DNA from 2 places in the Subtercola sp. RTI3 genome. Region 1 is predicted to be linked to the other one. Evidence: predicted binding sites of a transcription regulator. Region 1 holds the regulator's gene; the other holds the start of a gene.
What was found. Region 1 encodes LexA, which represses DNA repair genes until DNA is damaged. Its sites were predicted from a motif close to TCGAACANNTGTTCGA; they were not measured.

Region 1 (12,267 bases):
GGATGCCCGCCACCTGTGAATCGCGCTGCTTCGCAAACCGGAACGCGCGCGCGAAGGCCTTGAACTCGGCTTCGGCGATGTGGTGGGGATCTCTGCCGCCGAGCACCGTGATGTGAACTGTGAGCCCGGCGTGAAAGGTGATGGCCTCGAACACGTGACGAATCATGGAGCCGGTGAAGTGGCCGCCGATGAGGTGGTATTCGAACCCGGCAGGCTCACCGGTGTGCACGAGGAAGGGGCGACCCGAGATGTCTACGACTGCCTGAACGAGGGCTTCGTCAAGCGGCACGAGTGCATCGCCGAACCGGGAGATACCGCTCTTGTCGCCCAGGGCCTGGCGAATGGCCTGGCCCAGCACGATGCCGATGTCTTCGACCGTGTGGTGCACGTCGATGTCGGTGTCACCGCTCGCCTTGACGGTGAGATCGGTCAGCGAGTGCTTCGCGAACGCCGTCAGCATGTGGTTGAAGAACGGAACGCTCGAGTCGATGTGCGACTCGCCCGTGCCGTCGAGGTTCAGCGAGAGCTCGATGCTCGATTCGCTGGTTTCGCGCTGCAGACGGGCGGTGCGGGGTTCGGTCGACATGACGAAAAGTCTATCGGGCCGTCAGCTCACGCATCGCCTCGAGGAACGTGGTGGTCTCCGCACGCGTGCCCGCGCTGACGCGCAGGTGGTGCGCAATTCCGAGGTCGCGAATGATGATGTCGCGTTCGAGCAGCTGCTCGAACAACCGGTGCGAATCAGGCACGTTGCCGAACAGGATGAAGTTCGACGCACTCGGGTATGGGGTGTAACCGAGCTCGCGAAGAGTCACCTCGATACGGTCGCGCTGGGACTTGATGTCGTCGACCATTGCGAGCATCTCGGGGGTGTGCGCAAGTGCGGCGACCGCAGCCGCCTGCGTCAACGACGAGAGGTGATACGGCAGGCGAACAAGCCTGAGTGCGTCGCTGATGGCCGGGTCGGCCGCAAGGTAACCCAGGCGAGCACCGGCGAAGGCAAAGGCTTTGCTCATCGTGCGGGTGACGATCAGTCGCTCGCGCCCGGGAAGCAGCGACAGCGCAGTTTCTTCGCCCTCGACCCCGAACTCGGCGTAGGCCTCGTCAACGACGACAATGCCGCCGGTTGCGTCGTAGACGGCCTCGATGGTCTCGAGCGAAAGCGCTGTGCCCGTTGGGTTGTTGGGAGCACAGAGGAAGACGAGATCGGGCTCGGTGCGCTTCACCCAGTCGACAGCCGTCGCGGGGCTGATCACGTAGTCGGCATCCCGTTCGCCGGCGAGCCACTCGGTACCCGTTCCGGCGGCGATGATCGAGTGCATCGAATACGTGGGAGGAAACCCGAGTACCGAGCGGCCAGGCCCGCCGAAGGCCTGCAGGATCTGCTGGAGTACCTCGTTCGAACCGTTGGCGGCCCACACATTGTCGCGGGTGAGCCCGTGACCGAGGTAGTTCGCGAGGCTGTCGCGCAGCGCCAGGAACTCGCGGTCGGGATACCGATTCACTGTCAGCAGCTCGTGCGCAACAGCCTCGATGATCGAACGAGCGACGTTCTCGGGGATGGGGTGCGTGTTCTCGTTGACGTTGAGCGCCACGGCCACTTTGAGCTCGGGGGCGCCGTACGGCTTCAGCCCACGGAGGTCATCACGAATAGGTAGGTCGGCTAGTGAACTCACTCGCCCCATGTTACTGGGGGTGGGGTGCCCGAAGTGGAGCACTGCGAGCACGGCACTGCGGCTGGAACGCCTACTTCGCGGTGCTGTACTCGGCCGGGAGCGCGAGACGCTGGCCGGGCTGAACGCTCGACGAGTGCAGCTGGTTGAGGTTCACGATGTCGGCGATCACATCACGCGGGTCGGCCTTCGGATCGATGCTCTGGGCGATGGACCAGAGGCTCTGGCCCGACTGCACCGTGATGTAGGAGAAGTCGGCCGAGCCGGCATCGGCAGTGGCTATGGCTGACGAGGCACCGAAAACAGCGAAAGCGGCAAGCCCCGCGACGAGCGGGACGGCGGCGAGGAACCCGACCACGCGACGCCCGCGACGCGTGAGGCGCAGGCGGATGGTCGGTGTGACGGGTGCGTTTGGTGCCAGTGCGGTCATGGTTGCCTCCTGTGGAGATTTCGTACCCGACTCTCGGCCGGGAGAGCCGGGTACGAAGCTATGTTCCGAATATATATTCGATTGTTCGAATAAACAAGTTCGAATATGGACTTTTTATCGCGACACACTCGAACATGTGTTTGTTGCAGAGTCAGTCTTCGATACAGTTTCGATTGTCGAGATTGAAACCGAATCGGCGACTGATGAAAGTAAAGCGTGAGCCACTGACATTGGGTCGTCATCGAGAAGTGAGAAGCAGATGACCAGTGAACGCGGCGGCACCCGGCGACGAAAGTCGCTGAGCGAGAAGCAGCTGGCCATCCTCGAGATGATCTCCGATGCGGTGAACCAACAGGGCTATCCGCCGAGCATGCGAGAGATCGGCGATGCCGTCGGGCTGGCCTCTCTCTCGAGCGTGACCCACCAGCTGAACCAGCTCGAGCTGAGCGGTTACCTGCGCCGCGATCCCAATCGCCCTCGTGCGCTCGAAGTGCTCATCGACATTCCGAAGAGCGACAGCGTGAGCACCGACTCCCCCACCCCCCACGGCGATGTCGCTCTGGTGCCGATGGTCGGCCGCATCGCGGCCGGTGTTCCCATCACGGCCGAGCAGCAGGTCGAAGAGGTCTACCCGCTGCCCCGGCAGCTCGTGGGCAAGGGTGAGCTCTTCATGCTCAAGGTGGTGGGCGAATCGATGATCGACGCCGCCATCTGCGACGGCGACTGGGTGGTCGTGCGTACCCAGAAGACGGCCGAGAACGGTGACATCGTCGCTGCCATGCTCGACGACGAGGCCACGGTCAAGGTCTTCCGCCAGCGTGACGGTCACACCTGGCTACTGCCGCGCAACTCGAACTTCGAGCCCATCCTCGGCGACTATGCCACGGTGCTCGGCAAAGTCGTGGCGGTGCTCCGCTCCGTCTGACACCGCAGCACAAAAAAAGAGCGAAGGCGCCCAGCGGGGCCTTCGCTCTTTTCGTCTGCAGAAGTCGGCTCGCGCGACCTAGTGCGTGAGCACCTTCGCGCGCACCGCACGCGTCGCCTCGAGCATGTTCGTCAGCGACGCGACAGTCTCGTCGTACCCGCGCGTCTTGAGACCGCAGTCGGGGTTCACCCAGACCTGCCGATCGGGAATCGACGCCAGGGCCGTCTCGATCAGCTCGGTGACCTCGCCCACGCTCGGAACGCGAGGCGAGTGGATGTCATAGACGCCCGGCCCGATGCCCCGCGCGAACCCGCTGCTCTTGATGTCGGTGACGACCTCCATGCGGCTGCGCGCCGCCTCGATGCTCGTCACGTCTGCATCGAGCTGGTCTATCGCATCGATGACAACACCGAACTCGGAGTAGCAGAGGTGCGTGTGAATCTGGGTGCTCGCCTCGACCCCACTCGTGGCGAGCCGGAACGATCCCACCGACCAGTCGAGGTACGCGGCCTGGTCGGCCTTCTTCAGCGGCAGCAGCTCGCGGAGGGCTGGCTCGTCGACCTGCACCACCGTGATGCCCGCAGACTGCAGGTCGGTGATCTCGTCGCGCAGCGCCAGGGCCACCTGACGAGCAGTCTCGCCGAGTGGCTGGTCGTCGCGAACGAATGACCAGGCAAGAATCGTGACGGGCCCGGTGAGCATTCCCTTCACGGGCTTCTCGGTGAGCGTCTGCGTGAAGACCGACCAGTCGACCGTGATGGGCTTCGGGCGTGAGACATCGCCCCACAGCAGCGACGGGCGCGTACAGCGGGTGCCATACGACTGCACCCAACCGTTCTGGGTGACAGCAAAACCGTCGAGGTTCTCGGCGAAGTACTGCACCATGTCATTGCGCTCGGGCTCACCGTGCACGATGACGTCGAGACCGATCTCCTCTTGCAGTTCGACCACGCGGGTGATCTCGGCTCGCATCACCGCTTGGTACTCGTCGTCAGAGAGCACACCCGCCACCAACTGCGCCCGCGCACGACGGATGTCGCCCGTCTGCGGAAACGACCCGATGGTTGTCGTCGGGAGAAACGGCAGGTTCAGTGCTTGTTCTTGGGCTTTGGCGCGCACCGCGTAATCTTCACGCGCGAAGTCGGCCGCTGTCAGCGCAGCCTCGCGAGCACGAACGGCACCGTCACTCACGCCGGGCGCGGCAAGGCGAGCCGCCAGAGCAGCGGTCGAGGCCTCGAGCACCGACCGGATGCCCGCCACCCCCTTCTCGAGCCCCTCTGCCAGCGTGGCGACCTGCTCGACCTTCTGGTCAGCGAACGCCAGCCACGACTTCAACTGATCCCCGAGCAACTGCTCGGGCTCGACCGTGTGCGGCAGGTGCAGCAGTGACGTGGAGGTCGAAACCGAGACCGACGGCGAGAGCGCACGCAACGCTTCGAGCTTCTGCCACGCCTCAGCGAGGTCGCCGCGCCACACATTATGGCCGTCGATGACCCCACCCACCAGTGTCTTCGACGCCAGGGGATCAAGACCCGCGGCACCGGCGGCGGGCACAGTTCCGCGAACGAGGTCGAGACCGATCGCTTCGATGGGCGTGGCCGCGAGCACCGTCAGAGCGTCGTCGAGGCTGTTGTACGGCGCGGCGACGAAGATGGCCGGCCGGGCATCCGGAGCACCCAGATACTCGTAGGCCCGGGCCGCAGCGGCACTCGTGTCAGCGCTCGACACGTCGAGGCTCTCGCTGACGAGGGCGGGCTCGTCGAGCTGCACCCACTCGGCGCCGGCCTCGGCCAGGCGCCGCAGCAGCTCGGCGTAGACCGGCAGGAGGTCGTCGAGTCTGCTGAGCGGCACGAACCCCTCTGGCGCCTCGTCGCTCGGCTTGCTGAGCGCCAGGAAGGTCACCGGCCCGACGATCACGGGGCGCGTCAGGAACCCCTGCTGCAGGCCCTCTGAGAACTGCTGCACGAGCGCATCGCTCGCCAACGAGAACACCGTCTCCGGCCCGATCTCGGGCACGAGGTAGTGGTAGTTCGAGTCGAACCACTTCGTCATCTCGAGCGGCAGGCTGTCGCCCTCACCGCGCGCGATCGTGAAATAGCCGCCGAGGTCGACCCTGCCTTGGGCGTTCACCAGGCCGGCAAAACGCGCGGGCACCGCGCCGAAGGCAACGGCAGCGTCGAGCACGTGGTCGTAGTACGAGAAGCTCTCGGGTATCGACGAGTCGGTACGCCCGAGGCCGAGGCCTACGAGCCGTTCGCGCGTCTGCCGGCGGAGGCCCCGCGCGACCTGCTCGAGTTCTTCGACGCTGCTGCGCCCGCCCCAGAATGCCTCGACGGCCTTCTTCAGCTCACGGTTGGGCCCGATGCGTGGGTAGCCGAGAATGGTGCCGGAGGGGAAGGCCGGGCGACGGGGCGGTGTGGTCATGCTGACTCCTTGTTTCGTGTTCCATACTTCGGGGCCGACGCCGGCACCAGGCCGAGTTCTGCCAGAACTGTGAGAACTGCTTCGTGTCGATTGAATGTGTACAAGTGGATGCCCGGGGCCCCGCCCGCCGTCACAGCCGACACCAGCGCAACCGCGTTCTCGACCCCGACCGCAAACCGCTGCTCGTCGGTGTCTGCTGCCTCGAGGGCAGCGAGCAGCCGAGGCGGCGGAGTCAGCTCGGCCAGCTCGGCGATCCGTCGCAGCCGCGAAGCACTCGTGACCGGCATGACCCCGGGCAGAATCGGAATCGTCACGCCAGCGGCACGCGCCCGGTCGACGAACGCGAGGTAGTGCTCTGCCTCGAAGAAGAGCTGCGTAATGGCGAGCGTGGCACCCGCTGCCTGTTTGGCCAGCAGGGCATCCACATCTTGCCCATCGAACCTCGACCGCGGGTGGCCGTTCGGAAACGCGGCGACGGCGACGGTGACCTTGGCTCGGTGCCGGTCGACCTGCGCCGCGTGCGGAAGCCCGGGGAGCTGCACTTCGGTGTACGGCACGCGTTCGGCCTGCACCCGGTGAATGAGCTGCACCAGCTCACCGGCACTGCCGAGGTCACCCAGCGGGGCGGCGGCGCCGTCGACATCGTGCGGGAGGTCACCGCGCAGAGCGAGAAAACTGGTGATGCCCGCATCGAGAAATCGGCGGATCAGAAGCCCAGCTTCGGCGTGCGACGACCCTACGCAGGTGAGATGCGCCATGGGCTTCACCGCGGTGTTCTCACGAACATAACGCAGCGCCTCGAGCGACGAATCGCGCGACGACCCGCCCGCTCCGAATGTCACCGAGATGAATTCGGGCCCGGCCGCTGCCAGCGCGTCGATGGTCGCCGGCAGTTCCGCGGCGGCAGCAGCCGAGCGGGGCGGGTACACCTCGAACGAGAACGGAATCACAACAGGGCCTTCGATCACACGGGCAAATACGGCAGGCAGGCTGAGAGGCTCAGCATGAAGGGCGTATCGCGGGCGGGTGCCGGGCTCGGCTGTCGCTTTGCGCCCCCAAATGTGTGCGGGGCGACGAACATCAGCGACACTACAGGCGAGCCAGGCTCGCCGCTCGTGTGTGACTCTTTGTGACAGCAGGCGGTCAGTGCGTGCTGAACTCGAGAAGCTGGGCCTCGAATTCGGGTGTGACCAGGGCTCGCACATGGGTGCCGCCCTCTTCGTACTCGGTGCTCAGAACTGTGCTGTGCTGGTGCATCTGCGACACGAGATCGCCACGGTCGTATGGCACCAGAACGTCGACCTCAATCGAGGGCGTCGGCAGCATGCCGTCGAGCGTCGAGAGCAACTCGGCGATACCCTCACCGGTGCGCGCCGACACGAACAGCGAGTGCGGTTCGAGCCCGCGGAGCACGATGCGCTCACTCTCTGAGACCAGGTCGCTCTTGTTGAAGACGACGAGCTCGGGCACGTCACGCGCGCCGGCGTCACCCACCACGAGGCGAACTGTGCTCAGCTGGCTGGCCGGGTCGGGGTGTGAACCGTCGACGACATGCACGATGACGTCGGCATCGGCGACCTCTTCGAGTGTCGACCGAAATGCCTCGACGAGCTGCGTCGGCAGGCTGCGAACGAAGCCCACGGTGTCGACGAAGGTGAACTCGCGGCCGTCTTTCGTCTGTGTGCGGCGCACCGTCGCATCCAGCGTGGCGAACAGCGAGTTCTCAACCAGCAGGCCCGCACCGGTGATGCGGTTCAGCAGTGATGACTTGCCGGCGTTCGTGTACCCCGCGATGGCCACCGACGGCACGGTGTTGCGCTTGCGGTTGGCCCGCTTTGCCTCGCGTGCCGGCTTCATGGCCGCGATCTGCTTGCGCAGCCGCGACATGCGTGTGTGGATGCGGCGCCGATCGAGCTCGATCTTCGTCTCACCCGGCCCACGTGACCCCATGCCGGCTCCCGCGCCGCCCACCTGGCCACCGGCCTGGCGCGACATCGAGTCACCCCAGCCGCGGAGCCTCGGCAGCAGGTACTCGAGCTGCGCGAGCTCGACCTGGGCCTTGCCCTCCCGGCTCTTGGCGTGCTGGCTGAAGATGTCGAGAATGACCGCCGTTCGGTCGATGACCTTCACCTTCACGATGTCTTCGAGCGCGCGCCGCTGGCTCGGTGCCAGCTCGCTGTCGGCGATCACCGTGTCGGCCCCGAGCGCCTTCACTACGCTGGCGAGCTCTTCGGCCTTGCCCTTGCCGAAATAGGTGCTGGGGTCGGGGGTCGGGCGACGCTGCAGCAGACCATCGAGCACCGCGGCACCCGCGGTCTCTGCGAGCGCTGCAAGTTCGTGCAGCGAGTTCTCGGCATCGGTCAGCGTGCCCTGCGTGTACACGCCGATGAGCACCACATTCTCGAGCCGCAGCTGCCGGTACTCGACCTCGGTGACGTCTTCGAGCTCGGTTGAGAGCCCCGCCACCCGGCGCAGTGCCTGTCGGTCGGCACGGTCGAACTGGTCGCCGTCGTGGTTCTGCTGGCCGGCGCTCGTGCTATCGCGCTGAAGCGCCTGTGCGCTACCGGGGGCGAACAGTGCGTAACCGGATGCCCGGGCATCTGCCCTGGCCAGAACGCGGTCGACGGAGTCTTGTGACCCGTCGCTTTGCGTGTCCGTTCCTGTCGAAGTTGAATCGTTTTCAGTCATTGAATGCAAGACTAGCCCTCTCGTTTGCTAAGTTCCCTCTATGGCTACTGACAATGGGCACTACTTCTCGAGCCAGCCCACGACCCCTCTGCGGTTGAAGGAAATTCCCGTGACCATCGCCGGTCACTCGTTCGCAGCCACCACAGCAGGAGGGGTCTTCAGCCCTGATCGTGTCGATGTCGGAACCCAGGTTCTGCTCGCGAACACGCCCGCACCGCCCCCGGGCGGCAATCTGCTCGACGTGGGGTGCGGCTGGGGCCCGATCTCGCTGGCTCTGGCACTGTTGTCACCCCACGCCACCGTGTGGGCTGTTGACGTCAACGAACGTGCGCTCGACCTGGTGAGGGCCAATGCAGCCACGCTGGGCCTCGAGAACATCAACGCTGTGACGCCCGCGGATGTTCCCGCCGACATCGCCTTCATGACCATCTGGTCGAACCCGCCCATCCGGGTGGGAAAAGACGAACTGCACAACCTCATGCTGACGTGGCTGCCGCGCCTCGACCCCGGCTCAGACGCGTGGCTCGTCGTTCAGCGCAACCTCGGTTCTGACTCGCTGCACCACTGGCTCGAAGGTGCTCTGCCACCCGCGTTCTCGGTCACCCGCACCGCAACCCACAAGGGTTACCGTGTGCTGCGGGCCCGGCTTCGCGAGTAGAGTCTGCGCTCAGGCGAGGGTGACGTCGCCCTCGAACACCAGCTCAGCCGGGCCCGACAGCGCGACGTGTTCGCCGTCTTCTGTGGCGTACATGCGCACGCCGACGGCGCCGCCCGCAACCTCGACGCGCCACTGGTTGGGTGCGCCCGCGCCGGCCCAGTATCGAATGGCGAGGGCTGCAGCGACCGCGCCCGTTCCACACGACAGGGTCTCGCCGCTACCGCGCTCGTGCACCCGCATGCGGATATGGCCGACCCCGTTGCGAACCATCGGCTCGAGCGGCACGACGAACTCCACGTTCGCGCCGTCGGCCGGCTCGGGGTCGATTTGCGGAATGAACGTCAGATCTAGCGACTCGAGCTCAGCTTCGTCGAGCAGTGCCACCACCACATGCGGGTTACCCACGTTGATACCGAGGCCGGGCCTGGCAACCTGCAGGCCCCTGGCGCGAACGAGCGGCTCGCCGCCATCAAGCCTCCACCGACCGAGGTCGGCCTGAAAACCGGTGAGGTTGCGCTGCACGTCGACAACCCCCGAGCGCGTACCCACCACGAGGGTGTCGCCCGCCTCGAGTGTGGCCATGCCGTTCTCGAGCAGAAACTTCGAGAACACCCGGATGCCGTTGCCGCACATCTCTGCCACGCTACCGTCGGCATTGCGATAGTCCATGAACCACTCGGCGGCCTCGTCTTCGGCGAGTGACGCGGCGCCGGCATCGATGTTGACCGACCGCACCGCGCGAATGAGGCCGTCGGCACCGATACCGAAATGCCGGTCGCAGAGCGAGGCGATCTGGGTCGGCGTGAGCGACACCTCGCCGTCGGGGTCGGAGAACAGAACAAAGTCGTTGCCGGTGCCCTGGCCCTTGGTGAAGTGCAGCTCGATTGCCATGGCTCAAGCCTAGAGGAGCGCGTAGGCCTGCTCTCCCAGGTCGTCGGCCGCGGCATCCAGCCACACCGCCTCGCGATAGCGACGAAACCAGCTCACCTGACGGCGGGCATAGCGCCTGGTCAACGCCTGCGCCTCGGCGATGGCCTGAGCCTCGGTGAGGGTCTCGTGCAGCTCCCCCAGCGCCTGCGCGTAGCCGATGGCCCGGCTCGCCGTCACCCCGCGCTCGAGCCCCAGCGGAATGAGTGCGCGCACCTCGTCGAGAAGGCCCGCCGCCCACATGCCCACCACTCGCTGGTCGAGCCGTTGTACGAGCAAGTCACGTGGGTGCTGCAGTGCCAGCACCGTCGCCGACCGCCACGGCACAGGTCTATCGGGAAGCTGGCCGCTCACCGGAATACCCGTCAGCTCGATGACCTCGAGCGCGCGTACGATGCGCCTGCCGTTGTGTGGGCCGATGGATGCTGCAGCCTCTGCGTCACGCTCCACCAGCCTCTGGAACAGCAGCCCCACACCCCTCTCGGCCAACTCGGCCTCGAGACGACTGCGTACCTCGGCGTCGCGCACCGGAAACTGAAAATCGTAGATCACCGACGACACGTACAGCCCCGAGCCGCCGACGAGAATCGGCACCGCTCCCCTGGCGATGATGGCGTCGATCGCCTGTCGCGCATCGGCCTGGTATGCGGCCACCGAGACGTCGGCGGTGACGTCGTAGACGTCGAGCATGTGGTGCGTGATTCCGCGGCGCTCGGGCGGCGCGAGCTTGGCCGTGCCGATGTTCATTCCGCGGTACAGCTGCATGGCATCGGCGTTGACGATCTCCGCCGGTCTTCCCGCACGGGCCAACCGTTCGGCAGTGCTGAGGGAGAGATCTGATTTGCCGGTACCGGTGGCGCCGACGATCACAATGATTTCTGCGCTCATCTGGCCCATCTGTGATTGGTGGCTCTCGCTGACAGCGTCAGACGCAGCGAAAGCGCCCGTGCCTCACGAGGTTCGGTCAGCGCAGGTCGTCTGCGAGGTCGTAGATAGGGCTGGTGGCCACCCGCAGTGTGGGTAGCCCAAGCGAGACGCGACCGGGGGTCGACGAGGAGCCGTGCCCGTGGCCGTCGTCGGTGCTCGCGGGTACAGCGCACGAGTCGGACTGGTCTCTCTCCCACGCGTCGCCCGCACGGGTGCGGCGAACACGCAGCGGCTCACCATCGACGGAGTCGGCGATGAGGTAATACGGTTTTGCCCCACTCACGGTCACCGTGACGACGTCGCCCGGACGCGGCAGCGGCGACCCCTCCGGCACGTCGAAGTGCACCAGGCGGCTGTCTTCGGCACGGCCACTCATGCGGTGCGTGTCGGCATCTTTGCGACCCTCGCCGTTGGCTACGAGCAACTCAACTTGACGGCCGATGACCTTCTCGTTCTCTTCCCACGAAATGCGGTCTTGCAGCGCCATGAGGCGCTCGTACCGCTCTTGCACGACGGCCTTCGGCACCTGGTCGGGCATCGTGGCGGCCGGGGTGCCCGGGCGAATGGAGTACTGGAACGTGAACGCCGTGGCGAACCGAGCCGCTGCGACCACGCGGAGGGTCTCCTGGAAGTCTTCTTCGGTCTCGCCGGGGAAGCCCACGATGATGTCGGTACTGATGGCCGCGTGGGGCATGCGGGCGCGCACCCTGTCGAGAATGCCGAGGAACTTCTCTGACCGGTACGAACGCTTCATTGCGCGGAGGATACGGTCGGAGCCTGACTGTAACGGCATGTGCAGCTGCGGCATGACCGCGGGCGTCTCGGCCATCGCGTCGATGACGTCGTCGGTGAACGCAGCAGGATGCGGGCTCGTGAACCGGATGCGTTCGAGACCCTCAATTTGGCCGGCCGCCCGGAGCAGCTTGCTGAACGCCTCCCGATCGCCGAACTCGACACCGTAGGAGTTGACGTTCTGACCGAGCAGAGTGACCTCGATGGCGCCGTCGTCGACGAGAGACTGAACCTCGCGCAGCACCTCACCCGGGCGACGGTCTTTCTCTTTGCCGCGAAGCGACGGAACGATGCAGAACGTGCAGGTGTTGTTACAGCCGACCGAGATGGAGACCCACCCGCTGTAGCTGGAGTCGCGTTTCGTGGGCAGCGTTGACGGAAAGGTCTCGAGCGAGTCGAGAATCTCAAGCTGCGCTTCACCGTTGTGACGAGCACGCTCGAGCAGGCTGGGCAGCGCACCCATGTTGTGCGTGCCGAACACGACATCGACCCACGGGGCCTTCGACAGAATGACCGACTTGTCTTTCTGGGCCAGACAGCCGCCGACGGCGATCTGCATGCCCGCGTGGCGCCGCTTGACCGAGGCGAGGTACCCGAGGTTGCCGTAGAGCTTGTTGTCGGCGTTCTCGCGCACGGCGCACGTGTTGATGACCACCACGTCGGCCTCGCCCGACTCGTCGCGCACGTAACCGGCTGCTTCGAGCGACCCACTCAACCGTTCTGAGTCGTGCACGTTCATCTGGCAGCCGAAGGTACGAACCTCGTAGGTGCGGATGCGCCCCGACGATTCCACTGCGGCCGCCGACGGCACGATGATGGTGGG
Region 2 (12,267 bases), on a different contig from region 1:
GACGTGCGCGTCGTCGACGGCGACGAGTCGTTCGACCTGGCGAACGCGGATGTTGGTGGGTGAGACGGTTGTCCAGGTGGCGCCGCCGTCACTGGTGCGTTGCAGCACGGAATCAGTTGCCGTGCTGGTGCTTGTGCCGGCGCAGCTGCCGGGTGTGGCTCGGTAGCCCACGAGCGCGGAGCTGAAGTCGGTGATGTACCCCGCTGCTGCGCCGGGGGTGGGCGCGGGGGTGCTCGTGCTCGTTTTCAGCGAGGTACCCGCAGTCTGAGTCGGAGTGGGTGTCGGCGCGGTGCTGGCCGCCGGTGAAGCGCTCGGAGTCGCGGTGACCGCCGGTACCGGGGTCGCCGTCGTGGAGGGAAGCGAGGTCTCGAGGGCGCTGCCGGAATCGGCCGGGGCCTGCTGCTGGGGAGGGGAGAGCGCGAAGTAGACGAGCGCCGCATCGAGCACGACAAAGGCCACGATCGCGGTAATCACCCACGGAAAAGTACCCATTGCGCGTTTTGGCATCGCGTCAACAGTAGTAGATATGCGCTGAATGGTTCATGTCAAGGCCCATCGTGCGCCCATTTGCGACAGATCTTGCCGAATGGGCTGAGCACGCTGAGCGAGCCTGGGCTCCGTTGCTACAGTGATTTTCCGCGGCAACGCGTGTGCTGGGGTCGAAAGCAGGTGAGATATGCCGGCAGTTAACGTTCATGCTGTGGCTGGGCATCCGGAGCGTGGGTAGGGTCTCGGCGCCGACGGTGAAGCCCAAACGAATACGGGTGCACGTGGTGCACGAGAGCCGTATGGTCGCCGAGGCCATCAGCGTGCAGCTGAAGACGCTGCTGCCGGGGGCCTCTGTCGACGGCTGGACCAAGTCGTGGGAGACCTATGTGAGCCGCAGCGGTGGCGTGGCCGACGTGGTTGTGATCGACAACGAGCTCGGCAACGGGGGCCCGACGGCGTTCAAGGTCAGCTCGCTGGTGCGCGACGGCACCGGGGTGGTGGTGCTGGGGCGGTCACTGTATGTTCCGGCCATTCGTCGCATCTACGAGGCGGGCGCGCATGCGTACCTGCTGCCCGAAGAGCCGTCAGAGGCGGTGGCAGCGGCCATCTGGTCGGCGTACCGCAACACGGTGTTGCGGCCGGTTCGCATCACCGAACTCTTCGGCGACAGTGAGCCGGTCGCGGTTCCTGTTCTGACCGCGCGCGAGCTGCAGGTGGTGGGGGCATACGTGTCGGGTTCCGGTGCCTCTGTGCCCGAGACCGCCGCGCGGTTCGGACTCTCAAGCGAGACGGTTCGAACCCATATTTCGCACGCACGGCGTAAATACACTGGCGCCGACGGCGACTCGGTTTCGAAGATGGAGCTGCGCCGCCGCATGATCAAAGACGGCTGGATTCTGGGCTAGGGCTCGCCCGGGTGCGGGCAGAGTTCTGCAAGATAGGGCGACCTCCTCATGCGGAGTGGGGGTCTTAGAGGCAAATGTCATCTGTACCAGAGCGGTGGTTCTGGGTCACAGAAGGGCACCAATCATGCAGGTCACCGACACCTCTTTTCTCTGGCTGCAGCAGGCCAACGAAGAACGCTTCACGCGCGAACTCGAGTACCGCCGTGTCGCCGCCGAACGCCTCGACGAGCAGCGTGCCGCCCGCCGCAGCGCCTTACCGTGGTGGAGTCGGTTCGGGCCTCGTCGCTGAGGCCGCACGTCGTGTCGGCGGCAGATGACACGATGAGGGAGTGCAGATCATCAGCAGCGACATTCTCGTAGGGCGCGAGACCGACCTCGAGGCGCTCGGTGGTGCGCTCGACACTGCTCTCGGCGCGCCCACTGCTCTCAGCGCGCCCAGTGCTCTCAGCACACCCAGTGCTCTCAGCACACCCAGCGCTCTCGGCCCGCCCACGCCCCGCGCCACCGCACGGTCGACGGCAGCCGCGCTGCAGTCAGAGCAGGCGCCGCAGCCGAGTACCACCACCATTCTGTTCGGTGGCGAAGCAGGTATCGGCAAGACACGACTCGTCGACGAGTTCGTGAGCCAGCGAGTGGGTTCGCGAGCCAGGGTGCTTCGGGGCCAGTGCATCGATTTCGACTCGACGGCGCCGCCCTACGCCCCGATCATCGGAGTGCTGCGCGCGCTCGTCGGCCAGCTCGGCGCCGACCCCTTCGAAGCCGTCGCGGGGTCTTCGCGCGATGCGCTCACCGTTCTGTTGCCAGAGCTTGGCGGTCGGGTCGTGGCGCCCGAAACAGGGCAGCAGGCCGGCGCCGGGCTGCTGTTCGATGCTGTGGCGGCGACGCTCGAGAATGCTGCCGCCGAGCATCCACTGGTCGTCATCATCGAAGACCTGCACTGGGCCGACCAAGCCACGCTCGCGCTGTTGCGATTCTTGGTGCGCGTCATCGAGAATGGCCGCATTCTGTTCGTCTTCACTTTTCGAAGTGACGAATTGGCGCGCGGAGGCACGTTGAGAGCCTGGCTGCCCGAGCTCGACCGCAACCGGCGGGTGTCTCGACGCGAATTGGCCAGGCTCACTCGCCGTCAGTCGCGGCAACTCATCACCGCGCTGAACGGGGCGCCGCTTGACAGCTCCGACGTCGGCGTGATCTTCGAGCGTACCGACGGGGTTCCGTTCTTCATCGAAGAACTGGTCGGCTGCGAGGCGTACCTGAGGGCCGACAGCTTTCCTGAAACGCTGCGAGAGATTCTGCTGGCCCGCTATGAAACGATGAGTGAAGGGGCAGAGCGCCTCACCCGCTTGCTGGCCGCCGGGGGAGTGCGCGTCGAGCACGAGCTGCTCTCGCGCGTCAGCGAGCAGAGCGCCGACGAGATAGACGCCGCCGCCAGCGAGGCGGTGGCCGCGAATGTGCTGGTCGTCGACGACACGGCGTACCGGTTTCGGCACTCGCTGGTGCGGGAGGCGGTGCATGAACAGCTGCTGCCGGGCGAACGGGTGCGCTTTCACACGAGCTATGCCAACGCTCTGGGTCCCGATGACGCAACGGCGATTTCGTACCATTGGATGCTCGCTCACAATGCCCACCGGGCGTTCGAGTGGTCGATCACCGCGATGGTGCAGGCCAAGAACTCGTTCGCGTTTCTCGCAGCGGCGCGGCTCGGTGAGCGAGCCCTGGAGTTCTGGGATCAGGTGGCTGACGCCGAGGGACTTGCAGGGCGCAGCCGCGTCGAGTTACTTTCAGAGACCTCGTACCTTCTGCGAAATGCCGGCGAGAGCGAGCGCGCCATCGCTCTGATCAACGAGGCGCTCGCGCTGTGTGGGCCGTCGGGCAACGCCGAGCCCTACGCGCGAATGCTGCGAGACAAAGCCTCGTATCTCGCGAATGTGGGGCAGGTGGGGTCGATCGCGCTGCTTCGGGAGGCGCTCGACGTGCTGCACCTGCGGCCGCAGAGCGTTCTGCGCGCGAATATTCTCGGGGAGCTGGCTGCGCGACTGATGCTCGAGGCACGGTTCGACGAAGCGATCGAAACGGCCGACCGCGCGCTTGCCGAAGCTGTCGCGGTCGATGCTGAACCGCGAAAATCGGTGGCGGCCAACATTCGGGGAATCTCCCGCTTCGGTCGCGGTGACGTCGAGGCGGGGCTGGCCGACCTCGCGTTGGCGGGCCAGCTTGCCGGGGGCAACGATTCGGCACGACTGCGCTACTTCGTGAACCAGTCGGGCGCGCTCAACCTTCTGGGCCGCTTCGACGACTCGATTCGCACCGCTGAAGAGGGGGCTGAGCACGCTCGGCAACGGGGAGTCGAACGCACCTCCGGCATCATTCTGCTGTCGAACATCATTGAGCCGCTTTTCGCCCTCGGTGAGTCGACGCGGGCGAACGAGTTGCTCGAGCGCGCTCTCGAACTCGATCCGCCTATCGGATACAGCGCCCACCTCCAGCGCCTCAAACTGCGGGCGGTGCTGTGGTCGGGCGATTCGGCGCAGGCCGAACGTCTGCTGCGGGGCTGGCGAAAGGGGCTGCGGTTGCAGTTGCGCATCGACATGCAGTCCCGGCTGGGGTTTGCGGCTGTCGCCGGTGAGATAGCTCTGGCTCGGGGCGAGATTCGTGAGGCGTGGAGCGAGGTGAGCGTGCTGCTCGACAGTGAACACCGCTCGTTCGCTCCCTACGACCTCGGGGTGCTGCCGGTCGCGGCGCGTGTTCTGGCGGCCGCCCGCGGTCGCGGTATCGAGCTGGTCTCGCCGCGCTCCGCTGGTGCCGCTTCGTATTCTGGTTCTGGTTCGACTCTCGAGGCCGAACTCCGTGAGGTGCTCGCCGCCGCTGCCGCCTGGCCGACAGCGGCCGCAACGGTCGCGGTGTTCGATGCCGAGCTCGGGGGCCCGCGCGGTTCTGGAACAGACCCTGAACTGTGGATGCTCGCGGTCGCTGCCTCGGCAGCCTCCACCGCCCCGGCTCAACTCGGGCCGTACACGAAAGCTCGATTGGCCGAAGCGTACGCGAATGCGGGTGATCGGGCATCCGCTCGCCGCTGGGCCGACGAGGCGCACTCCACTGCCGACCGCATCGGCCTCACCTCGGTGGCGCAGCGGGTGATCGATCTGAAACACAGGGTCGGAGCAGAGTCGACCGGGTCGACCGGGTCGGCCGGATCAACAGGGTCAACCGGGTCGGCCGGGCGTGGGGCCGGCTCCATCGTTGACCATACGTCGCTCGACGCACTGCTCACCGAACGCGAGAGGCAGGTGCTCGTGCTCCTCGCCCAGGGTTTGAGCAACCGGCAGATCGCTGAACAGTTGTTCATCAGCACCAAGACGGCGAGTGTGCACGTGTCGAACATTCTGCGAAAGACGGGTGCCGCGACGCGCACCGAGGCCGCGTACCTTGCCCGCAGCGGGGTGTAGCCGGGCGATGCGTAGACGAGAGGCAGCACCCGGCGCGCGAACAGCCGCAGAATAGGGCGATCGCTGCATGACGCGAACCCCGCTTAGAGACGACTGTCGGTCATACCGATTCGCACTCAGGTAGGAGAAGACCATGCTGTTCATCATCGTTCTTGTCGTGTTGGCCGTTGCGGCCATCGTTGCGACGTTCATCGAGGTACTGACCGACGGGTACCGCCCCGTCGCCATGCGGCCCGGCACTCTGCGTGCAGCGGATGCGCGGCGGGCGAGGGTTCGCCGCTGAGGGTTTGACCCGGCCACCGGTGGCCGGTGGTGGCCGGGCTCAGGGCCGGTCAGGATCAGGCTCGCCGGGCATCCATTCGAGCAGTTCTGAGGTGACGAGTTCGGCGACGGCAGCAGCGAGAAGCTCGGCCGTGCGGTCGCCGGGGGCCTCGCCGTGGGCCTCGACGACCGCGGTTTCTAGCTGAGTGAGGGTTCGCGGCAGCCGGGCGTGCTCGAGAATCGTGGGGGCGATGCCCGAGATCACGCGCACAGTTGTGCCCGAGAGTGCAATGACCGAGTCGCCGTCGCGAATGATGTCGGTGGCGATGCTGCGAACGCTGGGCGTGGTTCCGCGGGCGCGCTCGGCGTCTGCGAAGAGCGAACGCACGAGGGGTACGAGGGTTTCGGCTTCGCTGTAGGTCACCTGTTGGAGGCCGCCGCACGCGGCGAAGACGGCCTGCAGGCGCTCGAGCGGGCGGTCGCGGTGCGAGAGGTAGCTGATCTGTTCGACCACTTCGCCGATCGACTCAGTGAGGCTCACGCTCCGGATGCCCGGCTCCACGTCGCTCCCCGACGCGGGTCTCCGGTCGAGAAGCAGCACGGCGACCAGCCTCAGTGCCGGCGGCGGCACCCTCAGGCCGAGGGTGGCCGGGCTCACTTGGTCTTTCCATCGCTCGGGCGGGGGCTGCTTCACCGAGAGCGGCTTGCCGTAGGGCAGCACGCTGAGGTCGTCACGCACGGCGAGGGTTTCGTCTGTGACGTAGCCGAAGGCGCGGCCGAGGGCGATGGAGGCGGTGGTCTTTCCGCGGCCCGATGGGCCGAGGAAGGCGACCACGTTGCCGGTCGCCGGGTCGGCGACCGCACCGGCGTGCAGCATGAGAAGCGAGTTGCGCTGGGCATCGATGGCCGTGCGGGTGATGAGGCCGGAGAGCTGGTCGGCGAGGGCGCGGAACGACACGGCGGTGATGACGTCTGGAGCTGGGGCTGGAGCTGGAGCTGGGGCTGGGGCTGGGGCTGGAGCGAGGCCTGGGGCTGGCTCGGCTGAGGGTGGGGGCACGGCTGCGCCGGAAGTTGCGGAGACGGGGCTCTCGAGCGGGGCATCCGGAGCGGCCGCCGAAGGGGGAGCGGTCACGATGGCACGCAACACTGTGGCGCCTTCGGGGGCCTCGCTGACGAGCTCACCAGAGCACCGGGCCCACGACTCGACGAACTGCGACACCTCGGTGGGGGTGACGCCGTCAAGCTCCACGACGAACGGCGTGCCGAGCGCGACTACCGATACGAGCGACACCATAGGTTCACGCTACCGTGCCCGCGCGTATCGCAAGATCACCGCGTGATCAGCCCGTCGGCGGCGCCGACAACCCACCGCGTTGGTAGATCAGGGTGTAGCCGGCCGAGAGCCCGCCGTCGAGGGCGGTGTTGTCGTGCCCGCTGCCGGGTATGGCTGTGTATGTTGCGTGGATTCCGGCCGCCACAGCGGCGTCGTAGTTCGTCTTCACACCCGGGATGGCCTCGGCGTCGTCAGCTCCCACAGCGAACACCGCCCACGAATCGGGGTACGTCGACTTCGACATGATGGTGGTGGGCCACACCGCCTCGTAGGCCGCCTGGTTGCCGCCGAACATCTTCTTCAGGGTCGACTTGTCGTCGACGCCCTGGTATTCATCTCCCGAGATGTCGACGAAGTTGCCGAATGTGCTGGGGTATTTCGCGCCGAAGTATGACGCGCACATGCCGCCGTTCGAGAACCCCATGATGGTCCAGTCTTTGGGATCTGAGAGCACGTTGAAGTGCGCCTTCACCCACGGAACCACGTCTTTCATGAGGTAGGTCTCGACGTTGCCTTTCGAGGTGTCGAGGCAGAGCGGGTCTTTGGTGTCGTCGCCGAGCTGGTCGGGGTTCACCACGATGGGGGCGAGGCCTCTGTTCGCCGCGGCGAGCTTGTCGAGGATGACCTTGGGGTCGTCAAGGCCGGGGCTTCCCGGTTGTCCATTCAGCTGGATGATCACCGGCAGTGCCGGCGCATTCGCCACGAGCCCCGCCGGGGGTACGTACGCGAGCGCGGTTCGTGCGATGAAGCCCGAGACGTCGTGGGGAATGTTCACCGTGCCGAGCTGACCGGTGGCGGGGAGGTCGGCCGGGGGCATCCAGCTCTCGTAGAGGGGTGCGTTCGGGTCGACGACGGGTGCCGGGGTGGGGGTTCCCGATGCCGACGGAAGTACGAGCGGCTTCGCGTTGGTGACCCCGAAGAAGGCAGCGACGGTCTTGTTGAGGCCGTAGACGGCGTTGACGCCGAGGGTTCCGGTGGCGATGAAGACCGCGATGCCGAGCACGGCGATGAGTTTGCGCCACCACCTCGAGAGCCACAGGTTGACGATGGCGAGGCCCACGGCAGCGAAGGTGAGAACGATGACGGAATCGACCAAAGGCGACAGGCGGGTGCCGAACAGGTCGAGCAGGTACACGGTGATGACGAGGGTGACGATGCCGGCCAGGGCGCCGCCGACGAGGCCGGATGCTGCGGTGACGATCCAGCGCCGGCCGGGGCGGCGGATGAGCAGGTACAGACCGAAGACGGCGGCAGTGGCCGCGAAGCCGATGATGACGGGGCCCTGCACGATGTTGAGGTTGAGTAACGAGTCGAACATGGGGCTCCTGCGGTGCGGTGCATCGACGCACGCGCGTCGTCGGCAACACAATATCGGCTGGGCCGTGCGGGAGGCTGTACGACAGGGCTGGGCTCTGTGTTCTACGCTTTGTAGACTGGGGCGAAAAGCGGCAGCACGACGGCAGGAGCGGCATGACGAGCAGAGCGGCACGGGTGCTCCGTGGGCTCATCGCCGCGGGCGTCTCGGTGTTCGTGGCCGCCCTCTCGCACGTGGCCGCCGGCGGCATGGCGCCCGGAACTGTGGGCCTCGCCCTGGCCCTCGCCTTCTCCAGCCTGGTGTGCGTGGCGCTCGCCGGCAAGCGCCTGTCGCTGCCCCGGCTGGCCCTCTCGGTGGCCTTCAGCCAGGTTGCGCTTCATCTGCTCTTCACCGTGGGCGCCGGCAGCGCTGCCCTGTCGCCCAGCGAACCGATGACCGGCGAGATGGCCGGCATGAGCCACGGCTCGGCCCTCGTCAGCATGCTCTTCGACCAGAGCGCGGCCGGAGCGGCGAGCATCGGGGCCGGCTCGGCGATGCAGCCCTGTTCATGGATGTGGCTCGCGCACGCCGTCGCCGCCCTCGTCACGATCGTGGCGCTTCGCCGTGGTGAGCTGGCGTTCTGGGGGCTGTACAACTCCGCTGCCCTTCGGGTGCGGCGGTTCAGGCAGCTGGTTTTCGTCGAACCGGCGACACCGGATGCCCGGGCGGTGCCGCACGGTACGCGGGCCCCCGATCATCCGCTCGACCTCGGCGTGTTTCTGGGTTCACTTCGGCATCGTGGCCCCCCGGTGTGGCAGCACGTCTCTGCGTAGACCCTGTTCACACTTGCCGGTCGCCCGAAGTGGCGGCTGAGAAACGGATTCACCATGAAGAAGATTTCGATCGCGCGCGCGATCTGCACCACGTCTGTTGCTTTCGCCCTCGCTGTGGGGGCTCCGCTTGCGGCCAGCGCCCACGTGCACGTCGACCCCGACCAGGCGGCGGCGGGCAGCTACAGCACTCTCACGTTCAAGGTTCCTACTGAGTCGGCCACGGCCAGCACGGTCAAACTCGAGGTCGATCTGCCCACCGACACTCCGTTCGGCAGCGTTTCGTACGAGCCGGTTGCCGGATGGACGACCGAAGTGACCTCGTCGACACTGGCCACGCCGGTGAAGACCGATGACGGCACGGTGACGGAGGCCCCCACGAAGATCACCTGGACGGCTACTGGTGCTCCCGCGGCAATCGCGCCGGGGCAGTTTCTGACGTTCGCCATCTCGGCGGGGCCCATACCCAGCACGGGAAGCATCGTGCTGCCGACGCACCAGACGTATTCTGATGGCAGCGTGGTCGACTGGGCCGAGCCGACGCCCGCTTCGGGGGTGGAACCGGAGAACCCGGCACCGACGGTGTACGTGAACGATGCGCCGCCGGTTGCGGCTGCTTCTTCGGGTGCCGGTGCTGGTGCGTCGGTGACGGCGACGGCGTCGCCGGGGGCTGCGGGAGCCGTCATGACGCAGGGGGCTGGCACGACTGCTGCTGCGGCGACGGGCGACGGTACGTCGGCGCTCGCGATCGGGCTCGGAATCGCGGGGCTGGCGCTCGGCGCCATCGCGCTCGTCGTCGCGGTGCTCGCGGTGACGAAGAAGCGCGGGGCGAACGTTGCGTAGTCGACGTACGGTTGCTGGGGTTCTGCTCGGTGCTGCGCTTGCGGGCGCGCTCGCTTTGGTTCCCGTGACCAGCGCCAGCGCCCACGACTACCTGGTGAGCAGCACGCCCACGGCCGACTCCACGGTCACGACGCCCCTCACCTCGGTCTCGCTGACGTTCAACGACCTGGTGCTCGACCTTTCGGGTGACAGCTCGTCGGCGATTCTCGAGGTGACGGGGCCGGATGCCCAGACCACGCACTACGAGACGGGGTGCGCGAGCATCCTGAGCCACGACGTGAGCGTGCCCGTGGCGCTGGGGGCAGCTGGCCGGTACACGATGACGTGGCAGATCGTGTCGTCAGACGGGCATCCGGTGTCGAATTCGATCGGGTTCACGTACAGCCCGCCCGCCGGAACCGCCGCGGCGATGGGCAGTGCCACCGCGCCCTCGTGCGGCGGGGCAGTCGACAATTCGCGCATCACGGCGCTGCCGAACGCGGCAGCGGGCGGGTCTGAGGCGGGGGTGAATGCGGTGCTGATCGTGTCGATTGCGGGTGTGATCGTGCTGCTCGCCATTGCGGGGGTCGCCGTTGTTCTCGTTCGTGCGCGGCGACGGGAACGGGCCTCGAAAAAACTCTGAAATCTTTTCAGAGTCGACCAATCCGATGGGGGGAGGGTTTCGAATCCCTTCCTGTGCAGAGAGTGAAGGCTCTAACTGCGATGGGGCCCGCACCTCTGCACACTTCTAGAAGTCAAGCGTTCTGTGCTGCTGACACCCCTCAGCCGCATGGAGCGCTTGATTTTGTTAACCCCGGTACGCGTAGCTTGCGCGACATTCGAAAGTATGTTCGAATGAGGGCATGCGGTGGAGTGGGCAGCAACTGGGTGTCGAGAACGACTCCGCCCTGCCCGGGCTCGCGCGGCTGAACAACCTGGTGCGTTCGGTTCAGACGCCCGAGTTCGCCGGGATGACCTTTCACGAGGTGGTGGCGAAGTCGGCGCTGAACAAGGTTCCGGGCCAGAGCGCCATGCCGTTCGGGTACACGATCAACCCCTACCGGGGCTGCAGTCATGCCTGCACGTACTGCTTCGCGAGACCCACGCACACATACCTCGACCTCGATGCCGGCACCGACTTCGACAGCCAGATCATCGTGAAGATCAACGTGGCCGAGGTGCTGCGGCGCGAGCTTGCGAAGCCCAGCTGGGGGCGGCATCCGGTGGCGCTCGGAACAAACACCGACCCGTACCAGCGGGCAGAGGGCCGCTACAAGCTGATGCCCGGCATCATCGAGGCGCTCGCGGCATCGGGCACGCCGTTCTCCATCTTGACCAAAGGTACGCTGCTGCGACGCGACCTCGGGTTGCTGGTCGAAGCGTCGCGGGCGGTTCCGGTCGACATCGCCATGTCGATCGCGGTGTACGACGACGAGCTGCAGCAGTCGATCGAGCCGGGCACGCCGTCGGCCAAGGCGCGGCTGGCCACGGTGCGGGCGGTTCGGGATGCCGGGCTTTCGTGTTCGGTTTTTCTGATGCCGATCATCCCGCACCTCACCGACACCACCACACACCTCGACCGTGCGCTGGCGATGGTGAAAGAGGCCGGGGCGACCGGCGTCATGTACTCGGCGCTGCACTTGCGGCCCGGGGTGAAGCCCTGGTTCATGCAGTGGCTGGGGCGGGAGCATCCGGAGCTCGTGGCGGAGTACCGCTCGATGTACTTCGGGGCGTCGTCGTATGCGCCGAAGGAGTACCGCGCGTGGCTGGGACGGCGCATTCGGCCGCTCATGGCGCGGCATCGGCTCGACGGCGTGGAGGAGGGGTCGGGGGTGGCGCTGGCGGGCGCTCCGGGGCTGAAGTGGGCCGATGTGGCGAGCAGTACGGGCCGGTTCGACTCGTCGCGGTCGGCACATCGTCGTGATGCTTCTGTGCCTAACGGCGATGGTGCAGACGGCACGGCTGGGGCTGGACATCCGCCCACCCTGTTCTGAGGGCTTTAAGGTTGACAGGTGGCAAAACTCTATTTTCGGTACGGGGCTATGAACAGCGGCAAGAGCACGGCGCTGCTTCAGGCCGCCTACAACTATGAAGAGCGTGGGCACCGCGTGCTCATCACGAAGCCGGCGACCGACACGAAAGGCGACCACGGTATCGTGTCGCGGCTCGGAGTGAACCGCGCGGTCGACTTTCTCATCGAGCCGGGTCAGTCGCTGCGTGAGGCGTTCTGGAGTCGGGCCGAAGCCGCTCCCGGCCCCGAACCCGTCAGCTGCCTGCTCATCGATGAGGCGCAGTTTCTGTCGCGTTCGCAGGTCGACGATGCCTTGCGCATCGCGTTGGTCGACGGCATCCCGGTTCTCGCGTACGGCATTCGCACCGACTTTCTGACCGCTGCGTTCCCGGGCAGCCGGCGCCTGCTCGAAGTCGCGCACAGCCTCGAAGAACTCAAGACCATCTGCCGCTGCGGCCGCAAAGCCATCTTCAACGCCCGCCTCGTGAACGGCTTCTTCGTCTTCGACGGTGACCAGGTCGCCATCGACGGTGACCACGTGACCTACGAGTCGCTCTGCGGCGCCTGCTACCTCGAGGAGAGCGACGGTCGCCTCGGCGACTCCGTGAGCGTCTGACGTCGCGCCGCGTGACCGTTGACGTCGGATGAAGTTGAGAATAAGTTGGTATTGGGCATAAGGTGAGGGGTCATCACTTCGGGGCACTCTGCCCGGGGGCCGCACCACGCTGGGAGTCTCGTGTCTGCTTCGTCTACGCATCGCATGCCGTCGTTCGGGCATGTGATCGCCGTCGCCGCTATCGGATCGATCGCGCTGGTCGGATCGCTTGCAGCAGTGGCGATGAACGCCGCGGCATCCGTTCCCACGATCGGCACGAC

Region 2: a site for LexA is predicted at 10,220-10,235, ahead of QN358_RS11705 (Rv2578c family radical SAM protein). Genes of this name have one in related genera too.

Annotation. Positions count from the first base shown of each region.
Region 1 covers NZ_JASJXO010000017.1:2,172-14,438, forward strand. Annotated here, with positions in the region: gene hisB (imidazoleglycerol-phosphate dehydratase HisB) at 1-586, opposite strand, end outside; gene QN358_RS08505 (histidinol-phosphate transaminase) at 597-1,685, opposite strand; gene QN358_RS08510 (LysM peptidoglycan-binding domain-containing protein) at 1,747-2,103, opposite strand; gene lexA (transcriptional repressor LexA) at 2,363-3,028, shown strand; gene metE (5-methyltetrahydropteroyltriglutamate--homocysteine S-methyltransferase) at 3,107-5,452, opposite strand; gene QN358_RS08525 (methylenetetrahydrofolate reductase) at 5,449-6,402, opposite strand; gene hflX (GTPase HflX) at 6,596-8,140, opposite strand; gene QN358_RS08535 (class I SAM-dependent methyltransferase) at 8,181-8,798, shown strand; gene dapF (diaminopimelate epimerase) at 8,808-9,689, opposite strand; gene miaA (tRNA (adenosine(37)-N6)-dimethylallyltransferase MiaA) at 9,699-10,613, opposite strand; gene miaB (tRNA (N6-isopentenyl adenosine(37)-C2)-methylthiotransferase MiaB) at 10,690-12,267, opposite strand, start outside.
Region 2 covers NZ_JASJXO010000029.1:14,191-26,457, reverse strand. Annotated here, with positions in the region: gene QN358_RS11755 (hypothetical protein) at 1-507, opposite strand, end outside; gene QN358_RS11750 (helix-turn-helix transcriptional regulator) at 744-1,394, shown strand; gene QN358_RS11745 (hypothetical protein) at 1,519-1,683, shown strand; gene QN358_RS11740 (helix-turn-helix transcriptional regulator) at 1,724-4,840, shown strand; gene QN358_RS11735 (hypothetical protein) at 4,974-5,123, shown strand; gene QN358_RS11730 (hypothetical protein) at 5,163-6,395, opposite strand; gene QN358_RS11725 (alpha/beta hydrolase) at 6,442-7,752, opposite strand; gene QN358_RS11720 (hypothetical protein) at 7,905-8,561, shown strand; gene QN358_RS11715 (YcnI family protein) at 8,616-9,401, shown strand; gene QN358_RS11710 (copper resistance CopC family protein) at 9,394-10,023, shown strand; gene QN358_RS11705 (Rv2578c family radical SAM protein) at 10,244-11,374, shown strand; gene QN358_RS11700 (thymidine kinase) at 11,393-12,007, shown strand; gene QN358_RS11695 (hypothetical protein) at 12,128-12,267, shown strand, end outside.